Linked DNA regions of Pelagicoccus sp. SDUM812003. The protein of the gene in region 2 binds, or shares a complex with, the protein of the main gene of each other region. Links are inferred from orthologs where the notes say so. Each region holds a gene or a part of one and is shown on either strand. Other genes may lie near its edges. The genes, in order: tsaD and tsaE.

Region 1 (5,711 bases), on a different replicon or contig from region 2:
GTGCTGCTCTTCGCCCGATCCCAACGCCTGCAGCATTTCCGATGTTGCCAGCGCCCCGGCGACGCCTCGACCGATGTCGACTCCTACCTCGCCCGATTCGCCCAACTGGAGGACCAGCTGCAGACTCTCAGTCGCAAGGCGCGTTGCGAAAACTCCGTGATCGAGATACTCAAACAGTTCTCCGACCTCCGCCGCCTGCCGCAGCAGTTTCCGAAATCGCTCCGCCAACGTCTCGCTCGGGAGATCGAAGCGGTTCTAGAGGCGCTCAGATAGCGCCCCGCCACTGCGAGTTCCGCCGCGACTAGTGTAAACCCAGCCCTGCTCAGCCGCGCTTCCCAGCGACCCAATCGAAAAACGCCAAGCCTAGTCTGCCGACTCGTCCTTTTTCTCTGGCGCCTCTTCCGATGCGTCGTCATCGCCGCCAGAATCCAGGTCGCCGCCTTCGATGATGAACGACAGCTTTTCCTCGTTTTCGAAAAAGAACTGCGGCTCCAGAGCGACCTGCGGCACTAGAAACTCCCGCTTGCTGGGACGGTGCACGTAGCGGGTATACTTGCGGTTTCGGGCCTTCACTCGCAGCACCCGCCGACGCTCCAGCATCAAAGCCAAAAAGTGCTTCAACTCGCTGTTCTCCTCCGAAAGCGTCGCTTCCTCCTCCCCCTCGAACAAGCTGATGAACAGATTGTCCGCGGTCAGCTTGAGAGCTTCCGCCTCCTCCTTGCCATCGTCCGGCTTCGGCTTGAAGACCTGAGTCCAGCGACAGATCTCCTCGCCCGGCAACTCCACCTGGTCGCGCTCGACGAAGGCCACGTCCACGCGCTGCAGTTCGCCGTCCTCGGTCTTCACCAAGGCGCTGGACACGCGCTCGTCCTTCTCAAACTCCCTATTGCTCAAATAGGACTTCCTCGCCACCGGGCTAATATGCCAATCCATGCCCATTCTCTATTTGAGCCCTAGAGCCGCTGGCTAGAAAAATCTCCGGCTTCTTATTGATTCCCTCCACGGATTGCTCTTTAAGCTTCTCACTTCTCGCGGCTTAAGCCGACCAAAAAACTCAAATCCAGCATCGCAGCATGCAAATCAACCGCAAGGTTCGCCCTGAAATCCTCGACTCCGTCGCCCTGCTCGTTCTCGACGCGCAAGACGTCTTCATCGACACCCTCCACAACAAGGACGCCTTTCTCAAGCGCGCCGCATTCGCCATCGAGGCCGCCCGCTGCCTGCGCATCCAGACCATATTCACCGAACAAGTCCCCGAAAAGCTGGGACGCACCAACTCCAGCCTCTACAAGCTGGCCAAGAACCCCAAGGTCTTCGGCAAGCACACCTTCTCCGCCCTCGGAGCCGCCGGCATGGACCGCTTCCTGCGCGAAAAGGAAATCTACCACCTGCTGATCATCGGACTGGAAACGCCAATCTGCGTCTACCAAACCGGACTGCAGGCCACCGACGAGGATGTAGACGCCACTTTCTTCAGCGATTGCCTCGGAGCCCGCCGCGCGGAGGACGAAGGACCCGCTCTCGACGCCCTCAAGCGCATCGGCTGCCAGGTGCTACCCTCGGAAACGGTTTTCTACAGCCTGCTGGGCGACGTTCATAACCCCTACTTCCGCCCCTTCACCAAACTAGTGAAGGCCTTCGGAGATCCCGACTTCTCCCTCGAGACCTACCTGGAAAACCGCGTCGCTCCCGCCGAGGACTCCCCGCGCGAGGTTCGTCAAAAACAGAGACCCCCACAAGGAGAGCAGCCAAGCGAAAGCGACGAGCATCAGGACAACCAAGCTTCCGATGATAGCGACGACGAGCGAAACGAGCAGCGACGCGGTCGTCGCCGCGGTCGCCGACGGGGCCGAGGACGCGGTCGCGATCGAGACAACCGCCAGGACGGCGGGGAGCGACCTGATTCCGAGCGTCCGAACGACGACGGTTCCTCCTCATCCGAATCCCGCCACCAAGGAAGGCCGAGCGAGCAACCGGACCCGACGCCCTCGAAAGGCGAACGCGAGCTGTCACCGACGCCCGCCGCCGCTGTAGAGCCCAAGGCGCCAGACGCCTCGACGCCTGATTCGGAGGCCGAACAGCCGAAATCCGCCAAAAAGGCAGCCAAGAAAACCGCCCGAAAAACAGCGAAGAAGGCCGCCAAGAAAGTTGCCAAAAAAGCGGCGAAGAAGGCCGCCAAGAAAGCGGCTAGAAAAGTCGCCAAAAAAGAAGAGCCCCAGCCCGAGTCTAACCAAGGCGAATAGGCCTGATTCTGCCACCTTCAGGTAGCCGTAGTCGGCGGGCGGTCGGAGATTAACGATCCCCCGCTCACCTGCTACTTGACCTAGTTCGCGAAGCCTCTCGCCGAAAAGCGTTCTAAATCAGCCGAGCTGCTCGATCTGCAATGCTGGATACACATCCAGCTCCCGCGTTTGTCGGGATTTCTCGAATACGTGACTGAAGGCGATCATTCCGGCGTTGTCGCCAGTGTGGCAACGCTGAGCGAGCAAGCTTTTTACCTGTCGACGCTTCGCCAGCTGCTCGAATCGATGGCGTAGATTTCCATTGTTGGATACGCCTCCCGAGAGGCCAATGCTTTTGTAGCCGCCTCGCTTCAGCGCAATGTCGGTTTTCCGTATCAACGCATCAACTACTGCCTCTTGGTAGGAGGAGCAGAGATGAGACAGCTCTCGCTCCACCGCCTGCGTATCCATTTTCTCCAACTGATAGCGTAGACTGGTCTTCAATCCGGAAAAGCTGAAATCCAAGCGTTTCTTATCCATCAAGGCCCGCGGAAAGCCATAGGCTTTGGCATCGCCGCCCGCAGCGAGTTTTTCCAGCTTCGGTCCGCCTGGATAGCCAAGGGCCAGTAGCTTCGCGCCCTTATCGAGGGCCTCTCCGGCTGCATCATCAATGGTCGAACCCAACAGTTTCAAAGAGCGGTCCGTATCGATGCGAGCGAGCAAGGTGTTGCCTCCCGATACGACCAGCGACAAATGCGGAAGCAAATCCTTCTCCAGATTGGCATCGAACGCCTCAGGGTCAGTTTCGTAAACGGGAAGGAATGGCGAATGAGCGTGGGCCCGAAGGTGATTCACTCCGTAAACCGGCACCTGCCACGCGACCGCTAACGCCTTGGCCACCGAGAGGCCCATGGCCAAGCAAGCGGCAAGGCCCGGACCGGTAGTCACTGCGATTTCATCGATCCGATCAAATCCATTCGCCGAGCGAGCTTCCTTGAGCAATGGCCCGAAATTATTGAGATGCTCGCGGCTAGCGAGATCCGGTACCACACCGCCGTATTCGGCATGCAAAGACACCTGGCTGCTGATCCATTCGCCCACCAAGCCCCTGCCGGGCTCGAACAGAGCGAGGGCCGACTCGTCGCAGGAACTTTCGATGGCAAGCAGCATTTCGACCACTGCATTACGCCTCTCGACTCGACGCGCAACCAAATAGCGGTCAGGCCCTTACTTGAATCGCCCCCCCTCCGCCTTCGGCCCGGCAAATAAGGTTTGAAGCGAACCCTTAGGTGGGTGAAGATAACCCTTGGTTGGATCCAACCCTCCCAAACTGTTACAACAACCACCTAATCCTAACTCAGCTCATGAAAAAAGCCTTCCTCCCGCTGGTGGTCGCGTGCGCGACTGCAGCGTCATCCTATGCCGACTACCTCGCTTACGCCGAAATAAAGGGCGACCTGATCCCCCTTCCGGAGAGCCTCGACGCCATCGCCGAAAACCAGCCGATGGACCTGATCAAGGTCCAGTACGGCGACTACGAAGGGCCGAAAACGCGCATCGGCGTGCTTCCGGTCGAAAACTCTTCTTCCACCGCCACCCATTCCATCAGCTACGGAAACGGGCAGACCATCAAATACTCGGCGGCCGACTTCAACCAGGTCCCGGTCAACGGCATCGACGCCATGATCACCGACATCCTCAACAACACCGGTCGCTTCCGCATCGTGGAGCGCGAGGTGCTCGGCAACCTGCTCGACGAGCAGGACCTAGGCGCCTCCGGACGCGTGGCCCAGCCCTCAGCTGCCAAGGTCGGAAAAGTCCTCGGGGCGAACACCTTCATCAAAGCGGTGGTCACCTCCTACGAGCCGAACTACAAAGGAAACAGCATCGGACTGGGCGGCCTCACCGGCGGAGCCCTCGCTGGCGTGCGAGTGGGCGGCAGCAAGTCCATGGTGCAGATGGCCTTTCGCCTTATCGACGCGGAAACCAGCGAGGTGACCTTCTCCAAGCAGGTCACCGTGGTGACTTCCTCCAAGAGCCTTGGCTTCGGCGGCGGAGCCTGGGGGGGCAGCGGCGCCGCCGGCGGCGCCTTCAGCAATTTCTCGAAATCCCCAATCGGCAAGGCCATGATCGTCGCCGTCAATGTAGGCATCTACGAGCTGATCAAGCAGATCGGTCTCGAACCGACCGAGGGCTCGGTGATCCAAGTCGCTCCCAACGGCCAGGTGGTGATCAATCTCGGGGAAAACGCGGTGGACAACGGCCAGGTCCTGCAAGCCATCAGCAAGGGCGAGGAATTCATCGACCCGGATACCGGTCTCTCGCTGGGGGCCATGGAAACCGCTCTGGGAAATCTGAAAATCGTGAAGGTCCAGGAAAAGTTCTCGTTCGCCCAAGCGGTCGACTTCGACGCCAGCGCCCTCTCCCGAGGCGACAAGGTCGTATCCGCCGCCCCGGTGGGCGAAATCGAATACGGCGAAGACTGGAACTTGAAAGGCAAGCGAAAGTAGTAGTCGAGGCAGCCCGCAGCTCAGCACCTTTGATGGACCCGCTTGTTCGCTCAAGCGGGTCTTTTTTCACGAGGCCCAACCCCGTTCAAGACCCTATCAGCGGCTTGACCCAGGGCCAACGCCGCGAATGCTGCACCCGCTCACGTTTTCATGACTGAACTTCCCACGCCTTCTTCCGAACTGCTCGACGCCCTGGCCGCCCAGGCCAACGCCGCCGGCTTCATCGAGCTGCCCGATTTCATCGAAACCGCGCTCTACCACCCCCAGCACGGATACTATATAAAAGAGCGGCAGCGGGTGGGACGAAACCCGCAGTCCGACTTTTACACTTCCGTAAGCCTCCGAGCAGCTTTCGCCGAGATCATCATCGAGGCGGCCTGCGATCGCCTTCGCTCCCTAGAAATCGACCCATCCGACGCCCATTGGGTGGAAATCGGAGCGGAACCGGACAGCTCGCTCCTTAGCCCGGAAGGGCATCCCTTTCGCAGCCTTGCCACTATAGGATTCGGGCAACCCATCGAGATTCCCTCGCCAGCAGTGGTTTTCTCCAACGAGCTTTTCGACGCCCAGAGCTTCCGCCAAGTCAGGGTCGCTTCTGGCGATTGGAAGGAATACGGTCTCAGATTCGAAGATCGCGAGCTTCGCTGGCAACAGCGAGAGACGCTCAGCGACGAGGCCACATCCTACCTGCGCCCCCTGCCCGATCAGCGTCCCGAAGGCTACACCATCGATCTTCCCACCGGAGCCAACAGCCTGGCACGTTCGATCGTCAACCAGCCCTGGGATGGAGTCTTCATCGCCTTCGACTACGGAAAAACCTGGCAATCCCTCCTACACGACACGCCCCAAGGCAGCTGTCGAGGCTACTTCCGCCACCAGATTATTCCCGACATCCTGCAATCGCCCGGCTGCATCGACATCACCCACCACATTTGCTGGGACGATCTGGAGAGCGCCCTCAAGCAGTCCGGCTTCGTAG
Region 2 (5,727 bases):
CGTAGTCGATCACGCTCATCTTCTCCTGGTTGCCGATGATCAAGTCGACACCGCCAATTTCGGCGATCTCCTTGGCTCCCATTTGCGAGTAGCAGCCGATCACCGCCGTGTAGGCTTCGGGGTTCCTTCGAACGAACTGCCGGATGGTCTGCCGGCATTTCGAGTCGGCCAGGTTGGTCACGGTGCAGGTGTTGATGATGCCGAGATCCGCGGGCTCGCCGAAGGGCACGATCTCGTAGCCACGCTGCTCCAGTCCCTGCTGAATCAGCAGCGTTTCCGACTGGTTCAAGCGGCAGCCGAGGGTGTGCAGGCAAGCGCGTTTCTTGGCGACGTCATTCATGGCGAAACCGACCTTCCATAGAGCAAGAACGCGGATTGTCATGCAAAAAGCTCCCTTCGCCCGCCGAATCCGAGGTCGGTTAACACGTTTTTGAACTCGCCCCGCGCTCGCATCTGCATTCCTTCATGGACGTCTTTTCCATGATCGCCGATTCCACCGAACAGAAACTCACGGACGCCGCCGCCAACGCCCTTCCCAGATGGAACATCGGCGCCGCCGACTTTGGCATCTTCATCGCCCTGCTCTTTTCCAGCATGGTGGTCGTCTCGGCTTTGGCGGCGAAAATAGCCCATTGGGCCGTGGGACCGACCGAAGAAGGAAGCGACCCGCCGCTGATCGTCTTCCTCGCCGGAAATCTCGGCACCCAGCTGGGCATGGTGGCGGCCTTCGCCGCGTTCATCCTGATCACCCGCCATCAGCACCAGGAAAGCGCCTCCCGCCCGTCACAAGTGAAGTCGGTCCGCCGCTCCGCCCTCATCGGACTCAAGTGGCTGGCCATCTCCTATCCGGTTATGATTGGAGTGAACCTGATCTGGAAAGTGGTCCTGCAGGGGTTGGGCTTCGAGCAGGTGACCCAAGACCCGATCCGTCTGGTGCAAGAGGGAGGCTCTTTGGCCGAGAGAACCATGATCTACACCATGATCGTGCTGGTCGCCCCGGTGTGCGAGGAGCTGGTGTTTCGGGGGGCGATCTTCCGATTTCTCCACCACAGATTCCCCCTGACCGCCGCCACGGCCATTTCCGCCGCCCTCTTCGCTCTGATCCACTTCAACCTCTACAGTTTCGCTCCCCTTTTCGTGATCGGCGTCACCCTGGCGCTCGCCTATCGAGAGTCCGGCTCCTTGCTCTCCGCTGTGGTGCTGCACGCCGTTTTCAATACCATCAACCTGTTTATCATCCTGCTCTTTCCCGACGTCACGTGAGCCCCTTCACCTCAGATACCCACCAATCCATCGCCACGCTCGGCGAAGTCGAACTCATCAAGCGGATCCGCGACTGGCTGGGCGACGCGAATCCCGCCCCACCCGAGGGCATCGGCGACGACTGCGCCCGCTTCCAACCAAGTCGAAACGACGTGCGGCAGCTCGTCACCACCGACCCGGTCATCTATGGCTACCACTTCGATGACCAGCTCTCGCCCGAGCAGACCGCGGGCAAACTCGCCAAACGAAACCTCAGCGACGTGGCCGCCATGGGAGGAACGCCGCGCATCGCCACCGTCAGCCTAGCCCTTCCGCAAAACGTCTCGATCGCGTGGATACAGCGTTTCTACGAAACGCTCTCCAAGCTCGGAAGACGCTATCGGTTTCAAATCGTAGGCGGCGACATTTCCGGATCCGACGGGTTCCTCGGAGCATTCCTCACCTTGATCGGCGAAACCGAGCCCGGGCACCCCGGTTTGCTCCGCCACCGAGCGCAGCCAGGGAGTCCACTCTACGTATCCGGGGCCATCGGAGGAACGCGACTCTGCAAGCACTACGACTTCGAACCGAGACTGGAGGAAGGTCGATGGCTAGCCCGAAGCGGCGCCTGTCTCTCCTGCACGGACCTGAGCGACGGACTTGGAAAAGACCTCAAGAACATCCTGTCTCCAACTACTGGATGCAGCATCGACTGCGCTTTGCTTCCGATTTCCGACGACGCGATTCGAACGTCGAAGGATTCCGGACACACGAAATTCCACCATGCGTTCAACGATGGCGAGGACTACGAGCTTCTCTTCGCCCTGGACCCAAAGGCGGATCTTCGGGAATTCGAAGCCGCTTGGAGTGGGAATTTCGATACGCCACTTACCCGCATCGGCACCTTCGACGCCTTGGGAAGCGGTTCCGAGGAAAGCCCTCTCAAACTCATCAACGCCCCAGACTCGCTTCACGTTTCAGGCTATGAACATCTTAGATAAGCTGGCTCGGGGCATCGTCACATCCCAAGCGGAAGAAACGATCGAAATCGCCCGCAATCTGGCGACCGTTCTCCCCGAGGAGGCAGTGCTGGCATTGGAAGGCGATCTGGGAGCCGGAAAAACCACTTTCGTGAAAGGCCTAGCAGAGCGCTGGCGTATCCAAGAGCCCATCACGAGCCCGACCTTCAATATCTACAATCTATACCAAGGCGATCGGCAGCTGGCCCACATGGACGCCTATCGCCTGGAGAAGTCGCCCGAGATCTGGGAGGAACTGATGCTGGAAGAGCTGATCGCGCCTCCGTTCTGCCTCGCCATCGAATGGCCCAGCAAGCTGGCGTTCATTCCTTGGACCATTACCCATACCCTTCGCTTCGATGCCCGGGGCGACGAGCGAAAAATCACCCTCATCTCGTAGGATGCCTCGGTCGGAGAAAAAAGGGACGCGCCTCCAGCGAGGCGCGTCGTGTATCAAAAATCCTGCTACTTCCGAAACCGTTTCGCCTAGCGAACGCCGAACGCGTATACCGTCTTCGACTTAAAAACCTCTCCCGGGCGCAAGGTCGTCGTCGGGAAATGGCCGATGTTGGGCGAATTCGGAAAGTGCTGCGTCTCCAGACAGAAGCCGCTGCGCTTTTGGTAGACCGTTCCACCTTTTCCCTTCAGCGAGCCATCGAGAAAGTTGCCCGAATAGAACTGAACACCTGGCTCAGTGGTGTAGACCTTCATCTCGCGTCCTGACTTCGGATCCCAAGCGGTAGCGGCCAGAGCGAACTCGTCGGGCCTCTTGTCGATGACCCAGTTGTGATCGAAGCCGCCGCGGGACGATACCACCCCTGCTTCGTCCACATCCTGACCGATCGCCTTGGCTTGGCGAAAATCCATGCCACAGCCCGCTACCGGTACGATCGCTCCCGTAGGAATGCCGCCGTCATCGGTCGCGGTGTAGAACTCCGAATTGATCTGCAGCTCGTGATCCAGCGGCGAGGGGCCAGCATGACCGGCGAGGTTGAAATAGGCGTGATTGGTCGGATTGTAGACCGTGGTCTTGTCTGCAGTGGCTTCGTATTCGATCACCCACTCGTTAGCATCGGTGAGCTTGTAGATCACAGTGGCCTGCAGATTGCCCGGATAGCCTTCCTCTCCATCCTTGCTCAGGTAGCTCAGCTTCACGCCCGTGAACCCGTCACCCGAGATCTCCTCCGCATCCCAAACCACCTTGTCGAAACCACGCTTGCCGCCGTGCAAGTGGTTTTTCCCGTCGTTGGCGTGCAATCCGGAAACATACGTTCCGTCCAGGCAAAATGAGCAGTCCCCGATTCGGTTTCCAAAACGTCCGATGATCGCTCCGAAATACGCGTCGTTGTGGTCCTGATACTCCTCGACGGTTTCGAAGCCAAGCGTCACATCCGCCAGTGTTCCGTCACGGTCCGGTACGTGAATTTCGGATACGATGCCACCGAAATTGGTGAGCTTCAGCTTCATGCCGTTTTTGTTTTCGAGCGTAAAGAACTCCATAGGTCAGAGAATTGCGTTTTGTTTGAGAGAGAAGACCGACGCCGCTTTCCAGCAGCCACCCCGATTCTAGCCAAGTCATTAGCGATGCAAGCCTCATTTCCCCGCTTTTATAAGCGGAGCGAATATTGGATGCGAAACCCGCCAACCGCTCTGCTCCTGCCCGATCGCCAGCGAGCGAGCGTTCGAAACGCCTAATTCGCTTCGCCGAGCATCTTGCCGAACACCATGCGGCCGCCGCTGGTGGGTATGATGCTGTCGACCTCGATCAAAACGGTGCTTCCGACCAGATCGGCTCCGTTGTTGACCACGACCATGGAGCCGTCCTCCAGATACCCCACCCCCTGGCTGTCCTCCTTGCCGATCTTGACCAGCTTCACGGAAAGAGTTTCGCCCACTTCCACTTCGCGCGAAAGGGCCTTGGACAGGCCAAGCATGTCCACGAAAGGGATTCCCTCCTGACGCGCTCGCCTGATCAGTCCCTCGCTAGTGGTCAGCAAGCGCCCCTTGAGGCTGCTCACCACGAACATCAGCTTCTCCTCGCGGCTCTGCTTGCGGTCGACGTCGCTGTCCACCACCCGCACCTCCACATGATCGAAGTCGCGAAGCTCCGACAGCGTCTTGAGGCCGCGTTTTCCGCGATTGCGCTCCTCCTCGACGGCCGAATTGTTCAGCTCGTTCAGCTCGTCCAGAATGAACTTCGGCAAAAACAGCACGTCGCCCAGCATGCGGGCCTGACAGAGCTTTGAGACGCGGCCATCCACCAGGCAGCTGTCGTCCAGCACCACCAGCGGCGCTTCCACGCGCTGCGGCTCGAAGCGGACGTACGGAATCACGAGGTTGAACTCGTCCTTTCCCCGCAGCGCGATGACCGCGGACAGATAGGTGATCACGATGAAAACTCCAATGCGCGAGATGTAGATGACCTGAGCGTCGCCTTCCTCGAAAAGCGGAGAGATGGAGATGAAATGCGAAGCCAGAATGCCCATCAGCAAGCCAAATGTCATCGCCGACAGCCCCCGCAGAGAGAAGCCCTTGAGCAGGATGTCGACCAGCACCAGCAAAGCGCCGATCAAAATCGCCACCGTGATGGTCAACGCCGGTCCGCCAACTTCCGGATAAGCGTAGGAAACGGCCAGACCCGCCAAGACGCAAAACGCCATGAGGATCAATCGGAGTACGAGCACGGTTTGGTTCATTAGAAAAGCGGGACGGGGACGCTGGATTCGGGGAGCTCAGAGGCGTTTCTACAAATAAGCCCCTTAATAGCAGTCACTTAATCTCGCCAAGGCGATGGGTTCAATCTGAAAACAGCTGATAGATGAAAAGCGCGACCGGCAAGCCGATGAAAACTCCCATCGCCCAATAAATTATTCGCTTGGCGCGATCTGCCTGTTCACTGTTTTCTGGCGGCTCTTCCACTGAATCTTTCCTCCTCACGAACCCTATGACGCTCCTCCACGCAGTAAAGTCCGAAAGCGAGCGCGATCTGGCTGCCTGGCCGATCCGCGCTCAGAAGCCCGTTGCCTAGCGCCGTGTTTGACACCCTGACCATCATCGCCCCAGGCCTGCTCGGCGCCTCGCTCGCCATGGCCGCCCACCAAAAGAAACTGGCCCGAAAGATCGCTATCTACGCTCGACGCCAGGAAGCGGTCGACGCCCTAAACGAACAGCCTTGGTGCGACTTCGCCTCCACCGATCTCACCGCCGCTTGCCAGGACTCCGACATGATCGTGCTCTGCGCCCCGGTCGAACGCATCATCACCTTGGCCGAGCAGATCGCTCCCGGCCTCTCCCGAAATCCCATCGTCACGGACGTGGGCAGCGTAAAAGCGGACATCGTGCAACGTTGCGAAACCGCCCTCGCCGGCAAGGCCCGCTTCGTGGGCTCCCACCCGATGGCCGGTTCGGAAAAGACCGGCATGGAAAACGCCTGCAGCGACCTCTTCGAGCAGCGCGTCTGCTTCGT

The links.
Region 1: the proteins of tsaE (region 2) and tsaD are in contact, whole or in part, in a crystal structure (PDB 6N9A), measured with the Thermotoga maritima proteins. The link is inferred for Pelagicoccus sp. SDUM812003 from one-to-one orthologs. Residues at the interface, in WP_004082108.1 of Thermotoga maritima: Leu37, Gly38, Lys46, Lys57, Val59, Lys60, Ser61, Thr63, Phe64, Thr65, Leu66, Met67, Val69, Pro71, Tyr82, Arg83, Leu84, Asp86, Asp88, Phe89, Asp93, Ile128, Asp130, Glu131, Arg134; in WP_004082750.1 of Thermotoga maritima: Cys10, Asp11, Arg49, His50, Leu82, Gly84, Gly135, Gly136, Glu154, Thr155, Leu156, Asp157, Asp158, Ser159, Glu162, Asp165, Lys166, Arg169, Leu170, Tyr175, Lys213, Thr214, Leu217, Tyr218, Gln221, Arg222, Asn324.

The regions. Positions count from the first base shown.
Region 1 is NZ_JARXHY010000008.1:205,029-210,739, forward strand. What follows is about bases 1,377-4,359. They hold tsaD (tRNA (adenosine(37)-N6)-threonylcarbamoyltransferase complex transferase subunit TsaD), read right to left. Parts: upstream 3,393-4,359; coding sequence 2,361-3,392; downstream 1,377-2,360. Other genes in these bases: QEH54_RS13005 (isochorismatase family protein), read left to right, coding at 1,377-2,243; QEH54_RS13015 (CsgG/HfaB family protein), read left to right, coding at 3,587-4,359. Also shown: QEH54_RS12995 (hypothetical protein), read left to right, coding at 1-273; QEH54_RS13000 (hypothetical protein), read right to left, coding at 364-933; more of QEH54_RS13005, read left to right, coding at 1,074-1,376; more of QEH54_RS13015, read left to right, coding at 4,360-4,732; QEH54_RS13020 (SAM-dependent methyltransferase), read left to right, coding at 4,883-5,711.
Region 2 is NZ_JARXHY010000007.1:197,250-202,976, reverse strand. Bases 945-3,943 are described here. They hold tsaE (tRNA (adenosine(37)-N6)-threonylcarbamoyltransferase complex ATPase subunit type 1 TsaE), read left to right. Parts: upstream 945-2,226; coding sequence 2,227-2,661; downstream 2,662-3,943. Other genes in these bases: QEH54_RS11775 (aldose epimerase family protein), read right to left, coding at 2,748-3,761; QEH54_RS11785 (thiamine-phosphate kinase), read left to right, coding at 1,260-2,243; QEH54_RS11790 (type II CAAX endopeptidase family protein), read left to right, coding at 945-1,263. In the rest of the region: tRNA (N(6)-L-threonylcarbamoyladenosine(37)-C(2))-methylthiotransferase MtaB, read right to left, coding at 1-382; more of QEH54_RS11790, read left to right, coding at 466-944; QEH54_RS11770 (twitching motility protein PilT), read right to left, coding at 3,953-4,945; QEH54_RS11765 (prephenate dehydrogenase/arogenate dehydrogenase family protein), read left to right, coding at 5,294-5,727. UniProt on the Escherichia coli protein: Required for the formation of a threonylcarbamoyl group on adenosine at position 37 (t(6)A37) in tRNAs that read codons beginning with adenine.